DNA from 3 places in the Bacillus sp. URHA0034 genome. Region 3 is predicted to be linked to each of the others. Evidence: a T-box and tRNA genes for the amino acid it is inferred to sense, from the RefSeq annotation. Region 3 holds a T-box; the other regions hold tRNA genes.
What was found. The T-box of region 3 lies ahead of tyrS (tyrosine--tRNA ligase). A T-box ahead of a tRNA ligase gene usually reads a tRNA of that ligase, here a tRNA-Tyr.

Region 1 (7,886 bases), 1.6 Mb from region 3:
GTGCCAGCAGCCGCGGTAATACGTAGGTGGCAAGCGTTGTCCGGAATTATTGGGCGTAAAGCGCGCGCAGGCGGTCCTTTAAGTCTGATGTGAAAGCCCACGGCTCAACCGTGGAGGGTCATTGGAAACTGGGGGACTTGAGTGCAGAAGAGGAAAGCGGAATTCCACGTGTAGCGGTGAAATGCGTAGAGATGTGGAGGAACACCAGTGGCGAAGGCGGCTTTCTGGTCTGTAACTGACGCTGAGGCGCGAAAGCGTGGGGAGCAAACAGGATTAGATACCCTGGTAGTCCACGCCGTAAACGATGAGTGCTAAGTGTTAGAGGGTTTCCGCCCTTTAGTGCTGCAGCTAACGCATTAAGCACTCCGCCTGGGGAGTACGGCCGCAAGGCTGAAACTCAAAGGAATTGACGGGGGCCCGCACAAGCGGTGGAGCATGTGGTTTAATTCGAAGCAACGCGAAGAACCTTACCAGGTCTTGACATCCTCTGACACTCCTAGAGATAGGATTTTCCCCTTCGGGGGACAGAGTGACAGGTGGTGCATGGTTGTCGTCAGCTCGTGTCGTGAGATGTTGGGTTAAGTCCCGCAACGAGCGCAACCCTTGATCTTAGTTGCCAGCATTCAGTTGGGCACTCTAAGGTGACTGCCGGTGACAAACCGGAGGAAGGTGGGGATGACGTCAAATCATCATGCCCCTTATGACCTGGGCTACACACGTGCTACAATGGATGGTACAAAGGGCAGCAAAGCCGCGAGGCCTAGCCAATCCCATAAAACCATTCTCAGTTCGGATTGTAGGCTGCAACTCGCCTACATGAAGCCGGAATCGCTAGTAATCGCGGATCAGCATGCCGCGGTGAATACGTTCCCGGGCCTTGTACACACCGCCCGTCACACCACGAGAGTTTGTAACACCCGAAGTCGGTGGGGTAACCGTAAGGAGCCAGCCGCCTAAGGTGGGACAGATGATTGGGGTGAAGTCGTAACAAGGTAGCCGTATCGGAAGGTGCGGCTGGATCACCTCCTTTCTAAGGATAATGCAGTCCTTACGGACTGATAAGAAGTTGACCGCTTTTTGTTTGTTTAGTTTTGAGAGTACAATCTCTCAAGAGTATATTCGTTCTTTGAAAACTAGATAATCGTATAGAAGAAACCAAGTAAAAACCGAGTAAAATCGCCATTTTAGTTTTTTCTCTCTATTAAATAGAGTAAAACCTTTTAGGTTAAGTTAGAAAGGGCGCACGGTGAATGCCTTGGCACTAGGAGCCGATGAAGGACGGGACTAACACCGATATGCTTCGGGGAGCTGTAAGTAAGCTTTGATCCGGAGATTTCCGAATGGGGAAACCCACTGCTCGTAATGGAGCAGTATCTTTACCTGAATACATAGGGTATGGATGGCAGACCCGGGGAACTGAAACATCTAAGTACCCGGAGGAAGAGAAAGCAAACGCGATTCCCTAAGTAGCGGCGAGCGAAACGGGATTAGCCCAAACCAAGAGGCTTGCCTCTTGGGGTTGTAGGACACTCAACATGGAGTTACAAAGGAACGGGGTAGATGAAGCGGTCTGGAAAGGCCCGTCATAGAAGGTAAAAGCCCTGTAGTTGAAACTTCGTTCCCTCCTGAGTGGATCCTGAGTACGGCCGGACACGTGAAATCCGGTCGGAAGCAGGGAGGACCATCTCCCAAGGCTAAATACTCCCTAGTGACCGATAGTGAACCAGTACCGTGAGGGAAAGGTGAAAAGCACCCCGGAAGGGGAGTGAAATAGTTCCTGAAACCGTGTGCCTACAAGTAGTTAGAGCCCGTTAATGGGTGATAGCGTGCCTTTTGTAGAATGAACCGGCGAGTTACGATTACATGCAAGGTTAAGTTGAAGAGACGGAGCCGCAGCGAAAGCGAGTCTGAATAGGGCGAATTAGTATGTGGTCGTAGACCCGAAACCAGGTGATCTACCCATGTCCAGGGTGAAGTCCAGGTAACACTGGATGGAGGCCCGAACCCACGCACGTTGAAAAGTGCGGGGATGAGGTGTGGGTAGCGGAGAAATTCCAATCGAACTTGGAGATAGCTGGTTCTCTCCGAAATAGCTTTAGGGCTAGCCTCACGTAGTTAGAGTCTTGGAGGTAGAGCACTGTTTGGACTAGGGGCCCTCATCGGGTTACCGAATTCAGACAAACTCCGAATGCCAAAGACTTATCCGTGGGAGTCAGACTGCGAGTGATAAGATCCGTAGTCAAAAGGGAAACAGCCCAGACCACCAGCTAAGGTCCCAAAGTATACGTTAAGTGGAAAAGGATGTGGAGTTGCTTAGACAACCAGGATGTTGGCTTAGAAGCAGCCACCATTTAAAGAGTGCGTAATAGCTCACTGGTCGAGTGACTCTGCGCCGAAAATGTACCGGGGCTAAACGTATCACCGAAGCTGTGGATTGACATCTTCGATGTCAGTGGTAGGAGAGCGTTCTAAGGGCGTTGAAGCTAGACCGTAAGGACTGGTGGAGCGCTTAGAAGTGAGAATGCCGGTATGAGTAGCGAAAGATGAGTGAGAATCTCATCCACCGAATGCCTAAGGTTTCCTGAGGAAGGCTCGTCCGCTCAGGGTTAGTCGGGACCTAAGCCGAGGCCGAAAGGCGTAGGCGATGGACAACAGGTTGATATTCCTGTACCACCTCTTTATCGTTTGAGTGATGGGGGGACGCAGGAGGATAGGGTAAGCGCACTGTTGGATATGTGCGTCTAAGCAGTTAGGCTGAGAAGCAGGAAAATCCGCTTCTCGTAAAGGCTGAGCTGTGACAGCGAGGGAAATATAGTACCGAAGTTCCTGATTCCACACTGCCAAGAAAAGCCTCTAGCGATGATATTGGGTGCCCGTACCGCAAACCGACACAGGTAGGCGAGGAGAGAATCCTAAGGTGAGCGAGAGAACTCTCGTTAAGGAACTCGGCAAAATGACCCCGTAACTTCGGGAGAAGGGGTGCTCTTTGGGGTTCATAGCCTCGAAGAGCCGCAGTGAATAGGCCCAGGCGACTGTTTAGCAAAAACACAGGTCTCTGCGAAGCCGCAAGGCGAAGTATAGGGGCTGACGCCTGCCCGGTGCTGGAAGGTTAAGAGGAGGGGTTAGCGCAAGCGAAGCTCTGAATCGAAGCCCCAGTAAACGGCGGCCGTAACTATAACGGTCCTAAGGTAGCGAAATTCCTTGTCGGGTAAGTTCCGACCCGCACGAAAGGCGTAACGATCTGGGCACTGTCTCAACGAGAGACTCGGTGAAATTATAGTACCTGTGAAGATGCAGGTTACCCGCGACAGGACGGAAAGACCCCGTGGAGCTTTACTGTAGCCTGATATTGAATTTTGGTACAGCTTGTACAGGATAGGTAGGAGCCTGAGAAACCGGAGCGCCAGCTTCGGTGGAGGCGTCGGTGGGATACTACCCTGGCTGTATTGAAATTCTAACCCGCACCCCTTATCGGGGTGGGAGACAGTGTCAGGTGGGCAGTTTGACTGGGGCGGTCGCCTCCTAAAGAGTAACGGAGGCGCCCAAAGGTTCCCTCAGAATGGTTGGAAATCATTCGTAGAGTGTAAAGGCACAAGGGAGCTTGACTGCGAGACCTACAAGTCGAGCAGGGACGAAAGTCGGGCTTAGTGATCCGGTGGTTCCGCATGGAAGGGCCATCGCTCAACGGATAAAAGCTACCCCGGGGATAACAGGCTTATCTCCCCCAAGAGTCCACATCGACGGGGAGGTTTGGCACCTCGATGTCGGCTCATCGCATCCTGGGGCTGTAGTCGGTCCCAAGGGTTGGGCTGTTCGCCCATTAAAGCGGTACGCGAGCTGGGTTCAGAACGTCGTGAGACAGTTCGGTCCCTATCCGTCGTGGGCGCAGGAAATTTGAGAGGAGCTGTCCTTAGTACGAGAGGACCGGGATGGACGCACCGCTGGTGTACCAGTTGTCTTGCCAAAGGCATCGCTGGGTAGCTATGTGCGGACGGGATAAGTGCTGAAAGCATCTAAGCATGAAGCCCCCCTCAAGATGAGATTTCCCATAGCGTCAAGCTAGTAAGATCCCTGAAAGATGATCAGGTTGATAGGTCAGAGGTGGAAGCGTGGCGACATGTGGAGCTGACTGATACTAATCGATCGAGGACTTAACCATAGTCTAAAGCGAATAAACTCGTTTTTACCCAATTTCTTCTATAAATTATCTAGTTTTGAGAGAATGAAAAAAAATTAAATTTTCTCTTGCAAAATAAAAAAAAGACATTATAATAAAATAGTGTCGAATAAATAGTCTGGCAATTATGGCGAGAAGGTCACACCCGTTCCCATACCGAACACGGAAGTTAAGCTTCTCAGCGCCGATGGTAGTTGGGACTTTGTCCCTGTGAGAGTAGGACGTTGCCAGGCTGTTATCTTATCGTTCCGCAGTAGCTCAGTGGTAGAGCTATCGGCTGTTAACCGATCGGTCGTAGGTTCGAGTCCTACCTGCGGAGCCATTTTTATGTCAACATAAAGTATAGCTGCGCTTCCATAGCTCAGTAGGTAGAGCACTTCCATGGTAAGGAAGAGGTCAGCGGTTCGAGCCCGCTTGGAAGCTTACCTTAAATTTAAAAATTATGGCCCCTTGGTCAAGCGGTTAAGACACCGCCCTTTCACGGCGGTAACACGGGTTCGAATCCCGTAGGGGTCACCATTTTTCCATAATAGGAAAAATAACTATTATTAGTTCGGAGGATTAGCTCAGCTGGGAGAGCATCTGCCTTACAAGCAGAGGGTCGGCGGTTCGATCCCGTCATCCTCCACCATATATTTTCCTTACTTTACGCCGGGGTAGCTCAATTGGTAGAGCAACTGACTTGTAATCAGTAGGTTGGGGGTTCAAGTCCTCTCGCCGGCACCATTCTTTTTTTTTGAATATGGAGGGGTAGCGAAGTGGCTAAACGCGGCGGACTGTAAATCCGCTCCCTCCGGGTTCGGCGGTTCGAATCCGTCCCCCTCCACCATTCATAATTTAAAAAAAGTTGGACATACTAGAAGTAATTACATCTTTGGGCTATAGCCAAGCGGTAAGGCATCGCACTTTGACTGCGACATGCGTTGGTTCAAATCCAGCTAGCCCAGCCAAGAGCCATTAGCTCAGTTGGTAGAGCATCTGACTTTTAATCAGAGGGTCGAAGGTTCGAGTCCTTCATGGCTCATTTTAGTTTTTAATATTTATCCGCAGCTTGCGGAAGTAGTTCAGTGGTAGAACATCACCTTGCCAAGGTGGGGGTCGCGGGTTCGAATCCCGTCTTCCGCTCCAATGGGGTCTTAGCTCAGCTGGGAGAGCGCCTGCTTTGCACGCAGGAGGTCAGGGGTTCGATCCCCCTAGACTCCACCATCACACTACATATCTTGTCTTAAATCATGATTATGGTTTAAGGCTTTTTTATTTTTAGAACTTGGTAAATTTCATTATTAAGGTAAGGAAATCCTATATTAACATCATTATTTAGTTAGATTGGTTTCAATTTTTTCAGTTAAGTCTTTTAAAGGAGTGGCCTCTAAGACAATTTCATATGGAATGGTCCATTTTTGTCCGATAGCCTTTGTCTATAAGACATTTTTATAAGGAAAGTAGAGAGTTTGTCCAATAGCCCCCACTTATTGGACATTTTTTTGATATTCAGAGGAAGTTTGTCCAATAGAGAGGTTGCTATAAGACAATATTTAGGAGCAGTCAAGAGAATTGTCTGATAGCCCATGTCTAAAAGACAATTTTAAGAGACCTCAAAAGAGTTCTGTCCAATAGCCCCCACCTATTGGACATTTTTTTGATATTCAGAGGAAGTTTGTCCAATAGAAAGGTTTTTATAAGACAATATTTAGGAGCAGCAAGAGATTTGTCCGATAGCCCTTTTCTAAAAGGCAATTTTAAAAAAATCCATAGAGATATTGTCTCAAAGCCCCAGTCTATAGACAATTCAAAGAGGACTCCAGTAAGTTTTGTCAAATCCAACACTCCATCTATTAATCCGGAACAAACCTAACCCCCCTCCCCTCTCAAAAACCAGAAACAGCCTCCCCCCTAAAACGTAACCGCTTAACTGCAGAATATTTTAAAAATAACGCATATATATACAGAATTTTGTCGAGTTGAGTCATCACTATGAAAACGGTTAAAATAGTCAGTATAACAGGCAAGGGGGAAAATGAGATGACAAAGAAACTATCAATTATTGGAATGCCGATGGACTTAGGACAAATGAGACGGGGAGTAGACATGGGGCCAAGTGCAATCCGCTACGCGGGAATCAATGAACGCCTTAAGCCTCTATTTGATGAAATCCATGACTGGGGTGATATCCCTGTTGGCAGACCAGAAGTAGTCGTTGATAAAGAATCTAATCTACGAAACCTAGATCTAGTAGCAGAAAAAAGCGCATTGCTTGCCGACAAGGTAGACGAAGCGATTCAATCTGGGGCCTTTCCACTTGTACTTGGAGGAGACCATAGCATCGCGATTGGAACATTAGCAGGAGTCTCCAAACATTATCAAAACCTTGGCGTCATTTGGTATGATGCTCATGGGGATTTAAATACTGCTGAAACCAGCCCATCAGGAAATATCCATGGTATGCCCCTTGCCGTAAGCATCGGCTTAGGACATCCGTTATTAACCGAAATCGGCGGCTATAATCCAAAAGTAAAGCCAGAGAATATTGTCATTATTGGGGCAAGATCTCTCGATGATGGTGAGAAACAATTAATTAAGGAAAAGGGCATGAAAGTATATACCATGCATGAAATAGATCGATTAGGCATGGCTAAAGTGATGGAAGAAACGATTGATTACCTAAAGGAAAAAACAGATGGTGTGCATCTATCTCTAGATTTAGACGGCTTAGACCCGAACGATGCTCCAGGAGTGGGAACTCCGGTTATTGGCGGAATCAGTTACCGTGAGAGCCATCTGGCAATGGAAATGCTTGAAGAGGCAGGAGTGATTACATCTGCAGAATTTGTGGAAGTAAATCCAATCCTGGATGAGAAAAATAAAACAGCCATTTGCGCGGTCGAGCTCATGGGATCATTATTTGGCGAAAAACTATTATAAAAAAAGAAGCTGCATACTAACCTATGCAGCTTTCGATATCTCTCTGGGTCAATGACAGATCATATTTGTTAAGTAAAGAGTCAAGCCGCTTACTTGCTTCAATGACTTTGTGATTGGACAGAGAAGTTTCAGATGCTAATCGAATCATATTATTTCGTTGAATCTCTATTTCTTCTATTAATCCACGGTATGAAGAAGACATAATCTTCCACCTCTTTCTATGTACATACTTTCTTTTTCCCCCACAATAAAAACTTTAAACATATTTTGTTCCACATTAGTAAATATTTGTTAATATTAAAGGTATTGAGAAGTTTTTCGTTTAAAAAATGAAACCTTTTTGGCTGAAGTTCGTATATCGTATAGCGACAATGGAGCTGAGGAAACTTAATGGATACAATTGTGAAAAAAAGGATAAAACAGGTCATCAAAGGAGATCAAGATGCCTTTGGTGAGATCGTAGAAATATATAAAAACAGTGTCTACCAGCTATGTTACAGGATGCTTGGGAATCGACATGAAGCAGAGGATATAGCACAGGAGGCTTTTATCCGTGCTTATGTGAACATCAAGTCGTTTAACCAAGATTTAAAGTTTTCAACGTGGCTTTTTCGGATTGCCACCAATCTGTGTATCGACCGGCTGCGCAAAAAGAAACCAGATTACTATTTAGACGCGGAAGTAGCTGGGACAGAAGGGTTAACTATGTATTCGCACATATCCTCGGATTCTCCTTTACCAGAGACCGAGGTAGAAAGTCTAGAACTGCAGGAGACCGTTCAAAAGG
Region 2 (7,886 bases), 780 kb from region 3:
ACTTTTCTCTCCGCCATGTTCTCCACAAATCCCTGTTTTTAAAGCTGGTTTTGTCGCACGACCGAGCTTCACACCTGTTTCGACCAATTTACCAACTCCATCCTGATCAAGTACAGCAAATGGATTATCCGGCAGTACTTTATTTTCAATATAGGCCTGCAGGAATTTTCCTTCCGCATCATCCCGGCTATAGCCAAATGTAGTCTGAGTTAGATCGTTTGTTCCAAAAGAGAAGAAGTCAGCTTCCTCGGCGATCTGATCTGCTGTTAAGGCCGCTCGAGGAATTTCTATCATCGTACCAATTGTATAGTGGAAATTTTTCCCGGTTTCTTGCTGAACAAGCTCTGCAGCTTCCATCACTAATTGGCGCATCTGTTTCAACTCGTTCACATGACCAACTAATGGAATCATGATTTCAGGCTGAACTTCCAAGCCTTTTTCAGCAAGTTGTGCAGCGGCATAAAAGATGGCTCTTGCCTGCATGTCATAAATTTCTGGATAAATCATCCCTAATCGGCAGCCGCGGTGTCCTAGCATTGGGTTAAACTCATCTAATTGACGAACCTTTTTAAGCAATTGTTCTTTCCTCTTTAATTCAGCTGATTGTGGATCAATAATTTGAAGCTTAGTGACTTCAACTAATAGTTCCTCTTTATCCGGTAAAAACTCATGGAGTGGCGGATCTAGTAAACGAATGGTAACAGGGAAGCCCTGCATGGCTTCAAAAATCCCTTCAAAATCGCCTTGCTGCATTGGTAACAGTTCGCTTAAGGCTTCCATTCTTTCAGAGTAATTATCGGCCAAAATCATTTTTTGGACGATTGGAATCCGCTTCAAGTCCATAAACATATGCTCCGTACGGCATAATCCTATGCCGCCTGCGCCAAATTCAAAAGATTTCTTAGCATCTTCCGGATTGTCGGCGTTAGCACGAACGCCAATTTTCCGCTCTTGGTCAGCCCAAGCTAAAAGAAGTTGAAATTCATCGGAAAGTTCCGGGTCAATCATCGGAATTTCCCCAAGCATAATTTCTCCTGTGGACCCATCGATCGTAATAATCTCACCATAATTCACCACTGTTTCACCAACAGTAAATTGTTTTGCTCTTAAATCGATTTTTAATGCCTCGCACCCACAAATACAAGCTTTTCCCATCCCGCGTGCGACAACAGCAGCGTGGCTGGTCATTCCGCCACGGCTTGTTAAAATGGCTTGCGCGGCGACGATGCCGTGAATATCGTCGGGAGTTGTTTCCGGTCTAACGAGAATCACTTTTTTCCCATCATTCCCTAAACTTTCCGCTTCATCAGCATCGAAAACCACCTGACCTGTAGCCGCACCAGGTGAGGCAGGTAACCCTTTCGTTAAAATGTTTTTATTAAATTTATCATCAATCCGGCGGTGGAGCAGCTGATTTAATTGGTCAGGGTCGACCCGTAATAAGGCCGTTTTTTTATCGATAATTCCTTCTTGAACCATCTCCACTGCAATTCGAATCGCTGCTTGTGCCGTTCTTTTCCCATTCCGTGTTTGCAGGATGAAGAGTGCGCCTCTTTCTACAGTAAATTCAATATCTTGCATTTCTAGATAATGCTGTTCAAGTATATTACATGTATCTGTAAATTGCTTATATACCTCTGGCATTTCGTCTTTTAAGGTTACGATTGGCTGCGGTGTGCGAATACCAGCAACAACATCTTCACCTTGGGCATTTATTAAGTATTCTCCGTATAAAGCATGCTCGCCTGTTGAAGGATTTCGCGTAAAGGCAACACCAGTACCTGAATCATCACCCATATTTCCAAACACCATACTTTGAATATTTACAGCCGTACCAAGATATTCTGGGATTTTATTCAAGCGGCGGTAAACGATGGCGCGCTGATTGTTCCAAGAATTAAAAACAGCGTTAATAGCAAGGAAGAGCTGTTGTTTTGGGTCCTGAGGAAAGTTTTTTCTAGTATGCTTTTTGACAATCCCTTTATAGCCGAGGATCACTTCTTGCCAATCCTCTGCTGTCATTTCTGGATCTGAACTGTAGCCTTTCTGTTCGCGTGTTTCTTCTAGGTGTTGCTCAAAGTAAAAAGTATCAATTTCTAAGACTACATTACTAAACATCTGAATGAAGCGCCGGTAGGAATCATAAGCAAAACGAGGATTTTTTGTTAATGTGGCTAAACCTGCTACCGTTTCATCGTTCATTCCGAGGTTTAAAATTGTATCCATCATCCCTGGCATTGAAAAAACGGAGCCTGACCGTACTGACACTAATAATGGGTTTTTGGGGTCGCCCAATTTTTTTCCCATTTTTTCTTCTAAGCCGCATAGAGCTTCCAGCGTTTGTTTTTCTACTTCTGCTGGAATGGTTTTACTAGCTTCATAGTAAGCATTACAGGCCTGGGTCGTTATCGTAAAACCAAATGGCACGGGAAGGCCAATTCTAGTCATTTCTGCGAGATTTGCCCCTTTACCCCCGAGTAAGTCTCTCATATTACCGTGTCCCTCATCAAATAAGTAAACAAATTTCTCCATCACTAAAAGCTCCTCTCTTTTTTTAAAACGTCTAGTATTAAACCTGCAGTTTCTTCCACTGCTTTATTTGATACATCAATGATGGGGCAGCCCACCCGCTTCATAATTTTTTCTGCATGGTCTAGTTCTTTTAATATCCTCTCATAACTGGCGTAGTTTGCCCGTGAAGCTAAACCTAACGCTCTTAGTCGTTCTTTGCGGATTTCATTTAACTTGTCAGGTGAGATAATAAGCCCGATACAATTCTTTCTTGGGATCTGAAATAACTCTTCCGGGGGCTGCACTTCCGGCACAAGCGGAACATTGGCCACTTTAAATCGTTTATGCGCTAAATACATCGACAGCGGTGTTTTGGAAGTTCGCGATACACCGATTAAGACGATATCCGCTTTTGTTAGACCTCTTGGGTCACGTCCATCATCATACTTAACGGCAAATTCGATAGCTTCTATTTTTCGAAAGTATTCCTCATCGAGTTTCCTCATTAATCCTGGTCGGTGATGCGGTGCCTTATTAAATTTGGTTTCAAATGCATTCATTAATGGACTCAGTAAATCGACTGCCATAATACCTTCTTCAGCAGCACGACGGTCTAAATACTCCTTTAAGGATGGGATGACAATCGTATAAGCGATAATCGAATTAGACCTCAGCGCTAATAGTATGACATCCTCAATATCCTCAAGATCTTCGACATAGGAATTACGACGTATGTCAACCTGGCCCCCATTAAATTGGGTTGCAACCGCCTTCACAACAAATCCTGCTGTTTCCCCAACTGAATCGGAAACCACATAAACCACTTCTTTTTGTGCCAAAATGCCAGCCACTCCCTTAGTCTGATTTTTCATCCATCATTTCTAAATATGCCCTTGTGATTGTTGTTTTCGTAATTCGCCCTACTAACAAATATGTATTCTCTTGTCCGTCACTTTCCCGGACCACAGGAAGGGAATCAATGTGATTTTGAATCATTTTTTTAGCTGCCTCATGTAAAGTTTCTTCCGGATAGATGGTGATAATATTCGGCATTCTCGTCATAATGACGCTGACTGGTAACTCTGAAAGATTTTGATTACCTAATGATGCTCGAAGTAAATCCTTTCTTGAAATCACCCCAGCTAGATGACCATCTAAATCAACCGCGTAAAGTGTACCAACATCCTCTAAAAATAAATGGACAATGGCATCGTAAACAGATGTTGATTTTCCAACTACAATAGGGTGTGCTTTATAATTATTGACACTTTGATGCAGGATTCTCTCCGCTTGGCGCTTTACCTTAAATTTGTCATTATAAAAATATCCAACACGCGGCCTGGCATCAATATTGCCAGACATGGTCAAGATGGCTAAGTCAGGTCTTAACGCCGCCCTTGATAAAGACAACTTTTCAGCAATCTCTTTCCCGGTAATTGGTCCATTAAGTTTAACAATTTCCAGAATTTCGTCCTGACGCTTTGAAAGTTTTATCGTTACCACCCCCCTTTACCCTATTAATAACCTATAATAATTAAACTCACTTTAAATGTGTTATACTTATTTATATTTAGTATATAACATTAATGTATAAAGTGAAACCACTTTTTGTTAAAAAATAAACATGATATCGATTGATTAATGAATCACAAAAAAGGCTCAAACGATCGTGTTAAATCGTTTGAGCCTTTTTTATATAACTTCATTATTTCTGGCAATTAGGACAATAAAATGTTTTTCTGGAGGAAATCATTTCAATAATGATGGTTGTTCCACACCGATTACACGGTTGGCCTTCCCGGTCATAAACCTGGCATCGTTGATTAAAACCACCTGTTAATGTGTCACCCTTATAGAGCGGATTATCCATATAACCGCCGTGCTTAATTCCATCCTGAAGAACATTTTTCATTGAATCGTATAGTTGGCTTCGGTCACCATCGTTTATGTCATCAATATCCTTAGTTGGTTTTATTCCAGCATGAAAGCAGATCTCTGCAGAGTAGTAATTTCCGATGCCGGCAATAAATGATTGATCGAGCAATGTCGTTTTTAAACGGCCATGTTTACTACCTATAATTTTTAAAAAATCATTTTCGTTAAATTTTGGATCTAATGGCTCTGGCCCTAATTCCGACAGCTTTTCCTCTGTTTGGATCTGATTATATAGGTGTAAATAGCCTAAACGAAGACCAATAAAATAAAGATGATTTTGTCCAAATGATAAACGCACCTGTATTGTTCTGTTAGGTTTGTCCGACTCAGTTCCAAAAAACATCCATCCACCTAACATTAAGTGTAATAATAGCGTTTGATCATTTTGCAGCTGGAATAGAAGGTGCTTTCCTCGACGTTTGATATCGATTATTTGCTGGTGCTGCACAGTTTTTTTGAAAAGATCAGGATTGATGTTAATCGATTTCTCACGATTTATTTGAACGTCAGTTATTACTTGGTTAGCAATTTTTTGTTTTAATTGGTTCTTATAATTTTCCATCTCTGGGAGCTCAGGCATGTATTGACTCCTCCCCCATTCCATTTTCTTAGTATCGTTCCCAATTACATTATAGAAAATGAATAAATACTTTAATAATACAAAAAAACCGAACAGTGACTGTTCGGTTTGATCATTTAATTTATGAGTGGGCCTAAATGGACTCGAACCATCGACCTCACGCTTATCAGGCGTGCGCTCTAACCAGCTGAGCTATAGGCCCTTTAATTTGGAGCGGGTGATGGGAATCGAACCCACTACATCAGCTTGGAAGGCTGAGGTTTTACCAGTAAACTACACCCGCAATAGTATTAATCCTAGATGGTACCGATGGTCGGGGTCGAACCGACACTCCTCACGGAACACGATTTTGAGTCGTGCGCGTCTGCCAATTCCGCCACATCGGCAAGTAGTAGAACAAAATTAAATTTGGCAGGGGCAGTAGGAATCGAACCCACACTGAAGGTTTTGGAGACCTTAGTTCTACCTTTAAACTATGCCCCTATAAGTGGTGGAGGGGGACGGATTCGAACCGCCGAACCCTGAGGGAGCGGATTTACAGTCCGCCGCGTTTAGCCACTTCGCTACCCCTCCAAAGAATATAAAAATGGCGGAGGAAGAGGGATTCGAACCCCCGCGCGGTTTAACCCGCCTGTCGGTTTTCAAGACCGATCCCTTCAGCCGGACTTGGGTATTCCTCCATTTAAAAACCACATTTATAATTATGGTAGCGGCGGAGGGGATCGAACCCCCGACCTTACGGGTATGAACCGTACGCTCTAGCCAGCTGAGCTACACCGCCATAATATCATTTTTTTTTAAGCATTGGTGGAGTCTAGGGGGATCGAACCCCTGACCTCCTGCGTGCAAAGCAGGCGCTCTCCCAGCTGAGCTAAGACCCCATTTTGTTTAAGAAGTTTCATGGTCGGGAAGACAGGATTCGAACCTGCGACCCCTTGGTCCCAAACCAAGTGCTCTACCAAGCTGAGCTACTTCCCGAAATTATAAGACTATTTGCTAGTGCAAAAAGTATGGTGCCGAGGACCGGAATCGAACCGGTACGGTAGTCACCTACCGCAGGATTTTAAGTCCTGTGCGTCTGCCAGTTCCGCCACCCCGGCAATTTGAGAGCGGAAGACGGGATTCGAACCCGCGACCCCCACCTTGGCAAGGTGGTGTTCTACCACTGAACTACTTCCGCATTATGAATAAATAATTTTTTGCATTCGAAAAAACTTTGGTGCGGGTGAAGGGAGTCGAACCCCCACGCCTTGCGGCGCCAGATCCTAAGTCTGGTGCGTCTGCCAATTCCGCCACACCCGCATATTCAAATAAGTAAAAAGCAGCTGTAAGAAAAAAGGTGCCGGCGAGAGGACTTGAACCCCCAACCTACTGATTACAAGTCAGTTGCTCTACCAATTGAGCTACCCCGGCGTAAAGTAAGGAATATATAATAATTTCAAACACGCTGTCGTTGTTACCGTCATCCTGACCTCAGAAAGATTATTCAAGTAGCAGCTCGGTCAGTATGCTGAAGTTTATTCAAGAAGCTCATTCGGTCTTGCTCTACCAATTGAGCTACCCCGGCGTCGTAAATTAAGGAAAAATTATGGTGGAGGATGACGGGATCGAACCGCCGACCCTCTGCTTGTAAGGCAGATGCTCTCCCAGCTGAGCTAATCCTCCAGATAAAGCCTGGCAACGTCCTACTCTCACAGGGACAAAGTCCCAACTACCATCGGCGCTGAGAAGCTTAACTTCCGTGTTCGGTATGGGAACGGGTGTGACCTTCTCGCCTTAATTACCAGACTATTTAATTAGAGAGTTCGTTCTCTCAAAACTAGATAATGTGTAGAAGAAGTAAAAACGAGTTCGCCTTATAGACTATGGTTAAGTCCTCGATCGATTAGTATCAGTCAGCTCCACATGTCGCCACGCTTCCACCTCTGACCTATCAACCTGATCATCTTTCAGGGATCTTACTAGCTTGACGCTATGGGAAATCTCATCTTGAGGGGGGCTTCATGCTTAGATGCTTTCAGCACTTATCCCGTCCGCACATAGCTACCCAGCGATGCCTTTGGCAAGACAACTGGTACACCAGCGGTGCGTCCATCCCGGTCCTCTCGTACTAAGGACAGCTCCTCTCAAATTTCCTGCGCCCACGACGGATAGGGACCGAACTGTCTCACGACGTTCTGAACCCAGCTCGCGTACCGCTTTAATGGGCGAACAGCCCAACCCTTGGGACCGACTACAGCCCCAGGATGCGATGAGCCGACATCGAGGTGCCAAACCTCCCCGTCGATGTGGACTCTTGGGGGAGATAAGCCTGTTATCCCCGGGGTAGCTTTTATCCGTTGAGCGATGGCCCTTCCATGCGGAACCACCGGATCACTAAGCCCGACTTTCGTCCCTGCTCGACTTGTAGGTCTCGCAGTCAAGCTCCCTTGTGCCTTTACACTCTACGAATGATTTCCAACCATTCTGAGGGAACCTTTGGGCGCCTCCGTTACTCTTTAGGAGGCGACCGCCCCAGTCAAACTGCCCACCTGACACTGTCTCCCACCCCGATTTAGGGGTGCGGGTTAGAATTTCAATACAGCCAGGGTAGTATCCCACCGACGCCTCCACCGAAGCTGGCGCTCCGGTTTCTCAGGCTCCTACCTATCCTGTACAAGCTGTACCAAAATTCAATATCAGGCTACAGTAAAGCTCCACGGGGTCTTTCCGTCCTGTCGCGGGTAACCTGCATCTTCACAGGTACTATAATTTCACCGAGTCTCTCGTTGAGACAGTGCCCAGATCGTTACGCCTTTCGTGCGGGTCGGAACTTACCCGACAAGGAATTTCGCTACCTTAGGACCGTTATAGTTACGGC
Region 3 (7,886 bases):
AAGCGGATACATGATAACTGGTGGATGACGGAAACAGGAGCGCAGCTAATTAGTAACTATCCTTGTATGGAAATAAAGCCAGGTTCGATGGGAAAACCGATTCCAGGTGTAGAAGCGGCCATTGTTGATAATCAAGGAAATGAACTGCCGCCATATCGAATGGGTAATCTGGCTATTAAAAAGGGCTGGCCATCGATGATGCACACAATTTGGAATAATCAAGAGAAATATGAATCCTACTTTATGCCAGGTGATTGGTATGTGTCAGGGGACTCTGCCTATATGGATGAAGATGGTTATTTCTGGTTCCAAGGCAGGGTGGATGATGTCATCATGACTTCTGGGGAGCGGGTTGGTCCTTTCGAAGTAGAAAGTAAACTCGTTGAGCATCCTGCCGTTGCCGAAGCAGGGGTTATTGGGAAACCAGATCCTGTCCGTGGTGAAATTATCAAGGCGTTTGTGGCTTTACGTGACGGTTTTGAAGCCTCTGAAGAATTAAAAGAGGAAATTAGACAATTTGTAAAGAAAGGTCTTGCCGCTCACGCAGCACCTAGAGAGATTGATTTCCGTGATAAGTTACCAAAAACACGGAGTGGTAAAATTATGAGACGGGTCTTAAAGGCGTGGGAGTTGAATCTGCCAACAGGGGACCTTTCAACAATGGAAGATTAATGAAAGTTTCAAACACACGATTATTCTAATATGATCGTGTGTTTTTGTTTTTATTTACAAGGATGTATCAAAACCAAGGTCTATGTTCACTAGTTCAACCGACAAGTCAAAAAAAGAATGGCTGTGAAAGCCATTCTTTTTCTTTGTACAGTATGTGAATCCAGATACTTATGGTGCGGTTGTACTACCATTCTGAGCTGGTGGTGTCACCGGTGGTGTAACTGGTGGTACAACGGGTGGTGTCACTGGTGGAGAAGCAGCTCCGACTTCAACCACATTAGAAGGTGCGGATTCTTTGCCGGCAATATCAACTGCTTTTACATGATAAGAGCCGTTTCCTGCTTTATAGGCGAGCTTTGAGCCGCTGTTAATACTTGCTACCTTGGTATTGCCTTGATATACACGGTAACCAACGACATCATTATCACTTGACCTGGACCAAGTTAAGGTATTTCCAGACACGGAAAGAGATACTGCGTCCGGATTTTTACCATTATCGACCATTTTAGCAGTAGGTACAAGCACTTTCCCCCAACGGTCCCTATTCGGAATCAACTGACTATAATTTTTAAAATTCCTTCCGACCATTCTAGTGATGAAGTCCGGGTTTAGGACCAAACCATATTGGGCAAACTCACTTGGAGTGGAATCCAAGGCTAAATACTTTCTGTCCCCTACGGTAACAAACTTTCCTTCCACTAAACTATCATCCACTTTTGTAGGAACATTGTTCACATTGAAATAATCACTTTGGATTAAGCCAGCCTTTGAACATGCCGCGGATGGCAGCAAACCGGAAACTGCACAGAAGGAGCGCTTTACGATCCCACTAGGCATTTGGAATGATTCCTTTGGATCCACTAAGTCTGGCTTGATATCATAAGCGGCATTTATTAATTCTGCCCACAAATTATTCGTCCGTTGACTATAGGACATTCCCGATGTCTGTAATGATTTAGGTGTATCATAGCCGGTCCAAATTCCAAAGGTGACATTAGGATTTGAAGCAACAAACCAAGAATCGATATACTGATTACCGGTTCCAGTTTTGCCGGCCCAATCTGCACTGAACTTCAATTTACTCTTAACTCCAGCTGCAGTCCCCATTTTGATAACATCCCGCATCATATCAAGTGTAAGATATGCGGTTTGAGGCTTAAAGACATCTACAGGTTTTACTTCATGCTGGTAGATGATCTTGCCATCTTTATCGACGATCTTATCGATCATATAGGCATCAATAAATTTCCCGCCATTTGCAAACGTACTAAATGCATTGGTATTTTCCTCAATCGTAACACCTGTTTCCATTGAACCAATCGCGGTTGCAAGATTGGTATAATCGGGCTTTTTCAGAGAAGTAAACCCCATTTTTTCGAGATATTTTGCCGGCTGTTGTGCAACGATATCTTTATACAGTTTTACAGCCGGAACGTTATACGATTTAGCTAATGCATAGCGGGCGGAAACGATCCCACTATACCTTAAATCATAGTTGCGCGGCCATGGGGTGCTTCGACCATCAGCAAGACTAAGCGCAACATCTGGAAGCGGCATTCCTGGTGAAGCTTTGCCTAACTCAATTGCCGGACCATATACGAGCAGAGGCTTCATCGTCGAACCATTCTGCCTGATGGCACTAGTAGCATGATTAAGCTGCTGGTTTCCATAATTTCTCCCAGGAACAAAACTGATAATTTTCCCGGTCTTGTTTTCAATCAGCTCTGCCCCCACTTCGACAGGCTCCATGGCCGTTACTTCTTTTCCAGTTTCCGGATCCTTTTTCACTTGAGCCTTATCGGGTCCGTAGTATTTATAATTATCTTTTACGGTTTGCATCTTATCATAAATATTTTTGTCTATCGTTGTATAAATCTTGTAACCATTTTGATGGAGGTCGTGAGTAGCTATTGTCTTATATTTATAATAAAGTGTATCATCATTTTTCAGATCCTTATCGGTGTATCCATCTTTTTTTGCCAGCACAGTGGTAAGGACGTCGAGAGAACGTTTTTCAATTTCAAAGGTAAGCCATGGGTATTTTTCAAGTGGATTGGGTACAGGCTTAATAAAATCCTTTGTGATGTCGTAGGCTGAGGCTTCTGCATATTGCTGCTGGTTTATGTATCCACCATCAAACATTCTTTTTAAAACGGTTTTCATCCGAGTCAGTCCTGGCTCAAGATTATTCTTTACTGTACCTTCTCTTGTAAAGGGTGTATAACCAAATGGACTTTGCGGGAGACCGGCAATGAAGGCTGCTTCCGGCAGTGTTAGTTCACTAGCACTTTTTCCAAAGATTCCTTTAGCTGCTGCTTGGACACCGGCAATGTTTTGACCTGAAGAATTTCTGCCAAAGGTTGAAACATTGAGGTACGCTTCTAAAATTTCTTTTTTGTTGAAGAATTTCTCTAAACGAAGGGCAAGTAAGATTTCATTAGCTTTCCTTTGAAAGGAGACTTCATTGGTTAAAATTTGATTTTTAATTAATTGCTGTGTTAACGTACTTCCACCTGATTGAACAGCGGAATTTGTCACCTCTTGAAAAAGAGCTCGAAAAACAGCTTTCGGTACGACCCCATTATGCTGATAAAAGTATTGGTCTTCCGTTGCAACTACTGCATTGGTCAAATCCTTTGAGACTTGATCAAGTTTAACCTCTTCCCGGACCAAATCGGTCCTTAGCCTGCCAAGGTAGACATTATCAGCAAAATATAAGTCCGAGGTTTCGGTATAATTATAAATATCCTTTTTCATACTGTCGTATGAGCGAACGGGTTCATCTTTAACTAGTGAGGCAAAGTAGCCTGCACCAACACCTGTCGCAAATGATCCACCTAAAATGCCGACAGTTAGTACAAGGAGAATTAAGTTCCAAACGACTTGGTAGGTAATTCGTGCACCTTTTACCGTTTTTCTATGGGTAAGTACGGTCCATATTGATTTTCCTTTTTCCATCCAAGCCTGTAATTTTTCATTCATTCAGAGCATCACCTCAATATAAAATCACATCCATTATAGCATACCGATGGACTAAAAACTGACAACCTTCTACATTTTCTGAAATTTCCAGTTCGAGGTTTGACAGGGGAATGGAAATATGTTAAAAAAAGCTATAGCATATTTTATATTTAAAGCTGTGAAGGGAATCAACTGTAGTTCTTCTATCCCTGTTTGTAGAGAGTCAGCGGTGGTGAAAGCTGATACACATAGAGGAATGAATTACATCCTGGAGCTTTTTCTGTGAATTCGTTTGTTAGTAGCGGAAAACGGTTTAAACCGTTATTTTATTGAGTTGGAGGATTTTTCCTCAAGCTGGGTGGTACCGCGTAACTATACGTCCCTGCATTTTGCAGGGGCGTTTTTATTTTTCAAGCTAATTGGAGGGATTAATTTGGATTTACTACAGGATTTGGCATGGAGGGGCATTATTTATCAGCAAACAGATGAAGAAGGCCTAAAAGATCTATTAGGAAAGGAAAGCATTTCGCTTTACTGTGGGGTAGACCCGACAGCTAATAGCTTGCATATTGGGCACTTAGTTGCGTTTCTAACACTGAGAAGATTTCAGCAGCATGGTCACCGGCCTATCGTGTTGGTTGGCGGTGCTACTGGATTAATTGGAGACCCAAGTGGTAAAAGTGAAGAACGTAAATTGCTTACCTTGGAAACAGTTCAGGAGAATGTTGTAGGCATTCAGAAACAGCTTGCTTCTGTTTTTGACTTTGATGGTGAAAATGGAGCAATAATGGTGAATAACTATGATTGGGCTGGATCCATGGATATCGTGACGTTCTTGCGTGATATCGGTAAGCATATCGGCGTCAATTACATGCTTGCGAAAGATACGATTGCTTCTCGTCTTGAGACGGGTATCTCCTTTACTGAGTTTACTTACACCATTTTACAGGCAATGGACTTCAATCATTTATATGACCACCATAATTGTAAATTACAAATTGGCGGCAGCGATCAGTGGGGAAATATTACTTCCGGACTCGAGCTAATCCGAAAAATGCATGATGAAGAATCAAAGGCATTTGGTTTGACGATTCCACTAGTAACCAAAGCAGATGGAACTAAATTTGGAAAGACTGAAGGCGGAGCTATCTGGTTAGATCCGGAAAAGACGACACCTTATGAATTCTATCAGTTCTGGATTAACACGGCCGATGCAGATGTTGTGAAATATTTGAAGTATTTTACTTTCCTTTCTCATGAAGAAATTGAAGGTTTAGAACAAAGCGTCCAGGAGGAACCGCATCTTCGCAAAGCTCAAAAAGCTTTGGCCGAAGAAATGACCCGTTTAATACACGGTGAAGAATCCTTGCAGCAGGCAATTAAAATTTCTCAAGCATTATTTAGCGGAGACGTGAAAAACCTTTCCGCGGAGGAAATTAAGCAGGGCTTTAAAGACGTACCTTCCTATGATGCAAAAGAAGGGGAAGAGAATTTGGTTGATTTGCTTGTTGCTGCAAAAATTTCTCCTTCTAAACGTCAAGCTCGTGAGGATATCTCAAACGGAGCAGTAACGGTTAATGGAGAAAAGGTGACAGATACTGCTTATCTTCTTCAGGAAACAGATCGTATTGAAGGCCAGTTTACGATTATAAGACGAGGCAAAAAGAAATATACGTTAATTAACTATTAACGGCTAGGGCTTTGGGAATCCAAAGCCCTTTTTTATTACAAGAAAAACCATGAGAACACGAGGGTCCGAGAGCGAGGACTATTGTCCGCATGAAGGCCCCATGAGGACACAGAAATCCCGAAAGTGAGGAACTATTGTCCGCATGAAGGCCCCATGAGGACACAGAAATCCCGAAAGTGAGGAACTATTGTCCGCATGAAGGCCCCATGAGGACACAGAAGCCCGAAAGTGAGGAGCTATTGTCCGCATGAAGGCCCTATGAGGACACAGAAGCCCGAAAGTGAGGAGTTAATGTCCGCATGAAGGCTCCATGAGGACACAAAAGCCGGTAAATGAGGCCTCCTTGTCCTCATAAAAAATAATCGCTCTTACAAGGTATTAAGGGACTAAATATCTACGTCAAATCATATAAAAAGAAAAATTGGTGGTGAAAAAATGAAAATTTTTATACACATTTTCTTTTTAATTCTCCTCGCACTTGTTACATTTTACGGGCTTGGTCCTATTCTTATGGCTGATGGATCCATACAAGAAAGATTATGGACTGCCGTAATTGTATTCTTCCTTTATCTAGTCATAACCTATTGTTACCAAAAGGCATTGAACAAGGCAAATAAATGAAAAAAACGGATGCCAATTGGCATCCGTTTTTTTCATATAAAGATTAACGAGAGTAGAACTCAACGATAAGTGCTTCGTTAATTTCAGCAGGAAGCTCTGAACGCTCTGGTAAGCGAGAGAATGTTCCTTCTAATTTGTCAGCGTCGAAAGTTAAGTAATCAGGTACAAAGTTAGTAACTTCAACTGATTCTTTCACTACATCAAGGTTACGTGATTTTTCACGAACGCTGATAGTTTGTCCCGGAGTTACACGGTATGATGGGATATCTACGCGAGAACCATTAACTAAGATATGACCGTGGTTTACTAATTGGCGAGCAGCACGACGAGTGCGAGCAAGACCTAAACGGTAAACAACGTTATCTAGACGTGATTCAAGAAGAACCATGAAGTTTTCACCGTGGATACCAGATAATTTGCCAGCTTTTTCGAAAAGAGTACGGAATTGGCGCTCATTTACACCATACATATGACGAAGCTTTTGCTTCTCTTGTAATTGTAATCCGTATTCAGAAAGCTTTTTGCGTTGGTTTGGACCATGTTGTCCAGGAGCGTAAGGACGCTTTTCTAATTCTTTACCTGTGCCGCTTAGAGAGATTCCAAGACGACGGGATAGTTTCCAGCTTGGGCCGGTATAACGAGCCATGAATGACTCCTCCTTAGTGTTTTTATTTTGGTAAAATAAAAACCGTTATGAGAATCTTTACTAGACATTTTGTTTTCATGCACCTTCGCCCTAGCAGCTAAGGGTTACAAGATGCACCATCAAAATAGTTTGAGGAACAAAATGAGACCAATAAAATGAACTCAATAGGCTGCATATATTTTACACAAAGAATATTATATGATTTTTATACATGGTAAGTCAAGTATATTTTCAAGCCGACTTAAATGACACGGAAATGTTCTAAAAAAATTAATATTTTACCTAAAAATATATTCCAAAAGTATCCTAATATTAACTATAATTAGGGTGCAATGTATTTATTTGGAATTTAGAAAAGCGGAAAATAATAAGTATGTATTCTCTAAAAGGGGATTTACTATTGGATACAGAAAACTATAAGAAATTATTTCAAATATCTGAAAGATTTCATTCAACCTTGAGTGTGGACAATCTATTAGGAGAAATATTTGTTACCCTAAAAGAATTTTTTCCTAATTATTCCTACTACTTACTTTTATCACGTGATGCCTACCATCATAATGACCTGCGAATCATGGAGTTAGAATACGATAGTGAAAATATGAATGTCATTAATGCCTATGAGTCTGGAGAGATTCAATTTGAGAGATCTGATGTATCCAAACATGCTGCCCTCTACGCCCCTTTAAAAAGTAATTCAAAGATTTATGGTGTTATTGAAGTAATCGCCCCGGAAGTGACCAATTTTCCGGCTTGTGAGGCAGAATTTATCAGGTTGTTGTCACAATCAGCAGGCAGTGCCCTGGAAAATGCGAAAATACATCAGCAAGCGCAAAAAACCATTTCCGACCTTCAATTAATCAATAAAACGTCACACCAATTAAATTCAAACCAGCCTTTAGTTGAAACGATGACCATTATGGCTCAACAAATTAAAAGCTCTTTTGAGGCAGAAGAGGTTGGATTTTTTCTGTTCACCAAGGATCAACTTAAAGCAAAAGTACTCCCTGGCTCAACACCATTCTTTTTTACACAACAAGCTCGGATCTACATTGACTACATAAAGGGGAAATTTCAACAGAGTAACGAACCATTATTTATTGGCGATTTGAATCTTTCCCAATATATTCCACCTGTGTTTCGTTCTGTAATGGCCGTTCCTGTAGTTATCAGCAAGAAGCTGAAAGGCTTCTCTATTATTATGCATCGAGATCCCTACTTCTTCCCGTTTGAGGCGTTTAAACTGCTGCAATCTCTAGTCTATCATGCATCTTTAGCCCTAACCAATGCTCTATT

Region 1: it encodes a tRNA-Tyr, which carries the amino acid that the T-box ahead of tyrS (tyrosine--tRNA ligase) is inferred to sense. The anticodon was not compared.
Region 2: it encodes a tRNA-Tyr, which carries the amino acid that the T-box ahead of tyrS (tyrosine--tRNA ligase) is inferred to sense. The anticodon was not compared.

Annotation. Positions count from the first base shown of each region.
Region 1 is NZ_JBWCDK010000002.1:2,716,023-2,723,908, reverse strand. It holds rRNA gene ACZ9EE_RS15070 (16S ribosomal RNA) at 1-1,030, shown strand, start outside; rRNA gene ACZ9EE_RS15065 (23S ribosomal RNA) at 1,224-4,159, shown strand; rRNA gene rrf (5S ribosomal RNA) at 4,295-4,410, shown strand; tRNA gene ACZ9EE_RS15055 (tRNA-Asn) at 4,425-4,499, shown strand; tRNA gene ACZ9EE_RS15050 (tRNA-Thr) at 4,528-4,600, shown strand; tRNA gene ACZ9EE_RS15045 (tRNA-Glu) at 4,622-4,696, shown strand; tRNA gene ACZ9EE_RS15040 (tRNA-Val) at 4,733-4,808, shown strand; tRNA gene ACZ9EE_RS15035 (tRNA-Thr) at 4,828-4,903, shown strand; tRNA gene ACZ9EE_RS15030 (tRNA-Tyr) at 4,922-5,006, shown strand; tRNA gene ACZ9EE_RS15025 (tRNA-Gln) at 5,053-5,127, shown strand; tRNA gene ACZ9EE_RS15020 (tRNA-Lys) at 5,129-5,201, shown strand; tRNA gene ACZ9EE_RS15015 (tRNA-Gly) at 5,231-5,305, shown strand; tRNA gene ACZ9EE_RS15010 (tRNA-Ala) at 5,308-5,383, shown strand; gene rocF (arginase) at 6,200-7,099, shown strand; gene ACZ9EE_RS15000 (Spo0E family sporulation regulatory protein-aspartic acid phosphatase) at 7,116-7,301, opposite strand; gene sigW (RNA polymerase sigma factor SigW) at 7,490-7,886, shown strand, end outside.
Region 2 is NZ_JBWCDK010000002.1:5,126,257-5,134,142, reverse strand. It holds gene ppdK (pyruvate, phosphate dikinase) at 1-2,532, opposite strand, end outside; gene ACZ9EE_RS26975 (pyruvate, water dikinase regulatory protein) at 2,535-3,383, opposite strand; gene ccpN (transcriptional regulator CcpN) at 3,367-4,014, opposite strand; gene mutM (bifunctional DNA-formamidopyrimidine glycosylase/DNA-(apurinic or apyrimidinic site) lyase) at 4,217-5,026, opposite strand; tRNA gene ACZ9EE_RS26960 (tRNA-Ile) at 5,155-5,228, opposite strand; tRNA gene ACZ9EE_RS26955 (tRNA-Gly) at 5,236-5,309, opposite strand; tRNA gene ACZ9EE_RS26950 (tRNA-Leu) at 5,328-5,412, opposite strand; tRNA gene ACZ9EE_RS26945 (tRNA-Trp) at 5,436-5,509, opposite strand; tRNA gene ACZ9EE_RS26940 (tRNA-Tyr) at 5,515-5,599, opposite strand; tRNA gene ACZ9EE_RS26935 (tRNA-Ser) at 5,614-5,706, opposite strand; tRNA gene ACZ9EE_RS26930 (tRNA-Met) at 5,731-5,807, opposite strand; tRNA gene ACZ9EE_RS26925 (tRNA-Ala) at 5,832-5,907, opposite strand; tRNA gene ACZ9EE_RS26920 (tRNA-Pro) at 5,928-6,004, opposite strand; tRNA gene ACZ9EE_RS26915 (tRNA-Leu) at 6,038-6,126, opposite strand; tRNA gene ACZ9EE_RS26910 (tRNA-Gly) at 6,135-6,206, opposite strand; tRNA gene ACZ9EE_RS26905 (tRNA-Leu) at 6,244-6,328, opposite strand; tRNA gene ACZ9EE_RS26900 (tRNA-Thr) at 6,367-6,439, opposite strand; tRNA gene ACZ9EE_RS26895 (tRNA-Val) at 6,616-6,691, opposite strand; rRNA gene rrf (5S ribosomal RNA) at 6,699-6,814, opposite strand; rRNA gene ACZ9EE_RS26885 (23S ribosomal RNA) at 6,892-7,886, opposite strand, start outside.
Region 3 is NZ_JBWCDK010000002.1:4,347,904-4,355,789, forward strand. It holds gene acsA (acetate--CoA ligase) at 1-672, shown strand, start outside; gene ACZ9EE_RS22845 (transglycosylase domain-containing protein) at 841-3,654, opposite strand; T-box leader at 3,803-4,020, shown strand; gene tyrS (tyrosine--tRNA ligase) at 4,067-5,323, shown strand; gene ACZ9EE_RS22855 (DUF6954 family protein) at 5,759-5,944, shown strand; gene rpsD (30S ribosomal protein S4) at 5,988-6,590, opposite strand; gene ACZ9EE_RS22865 (sensor domain-containing diguanylate cyclase) at 6,991-7,886, shown strand, end outside.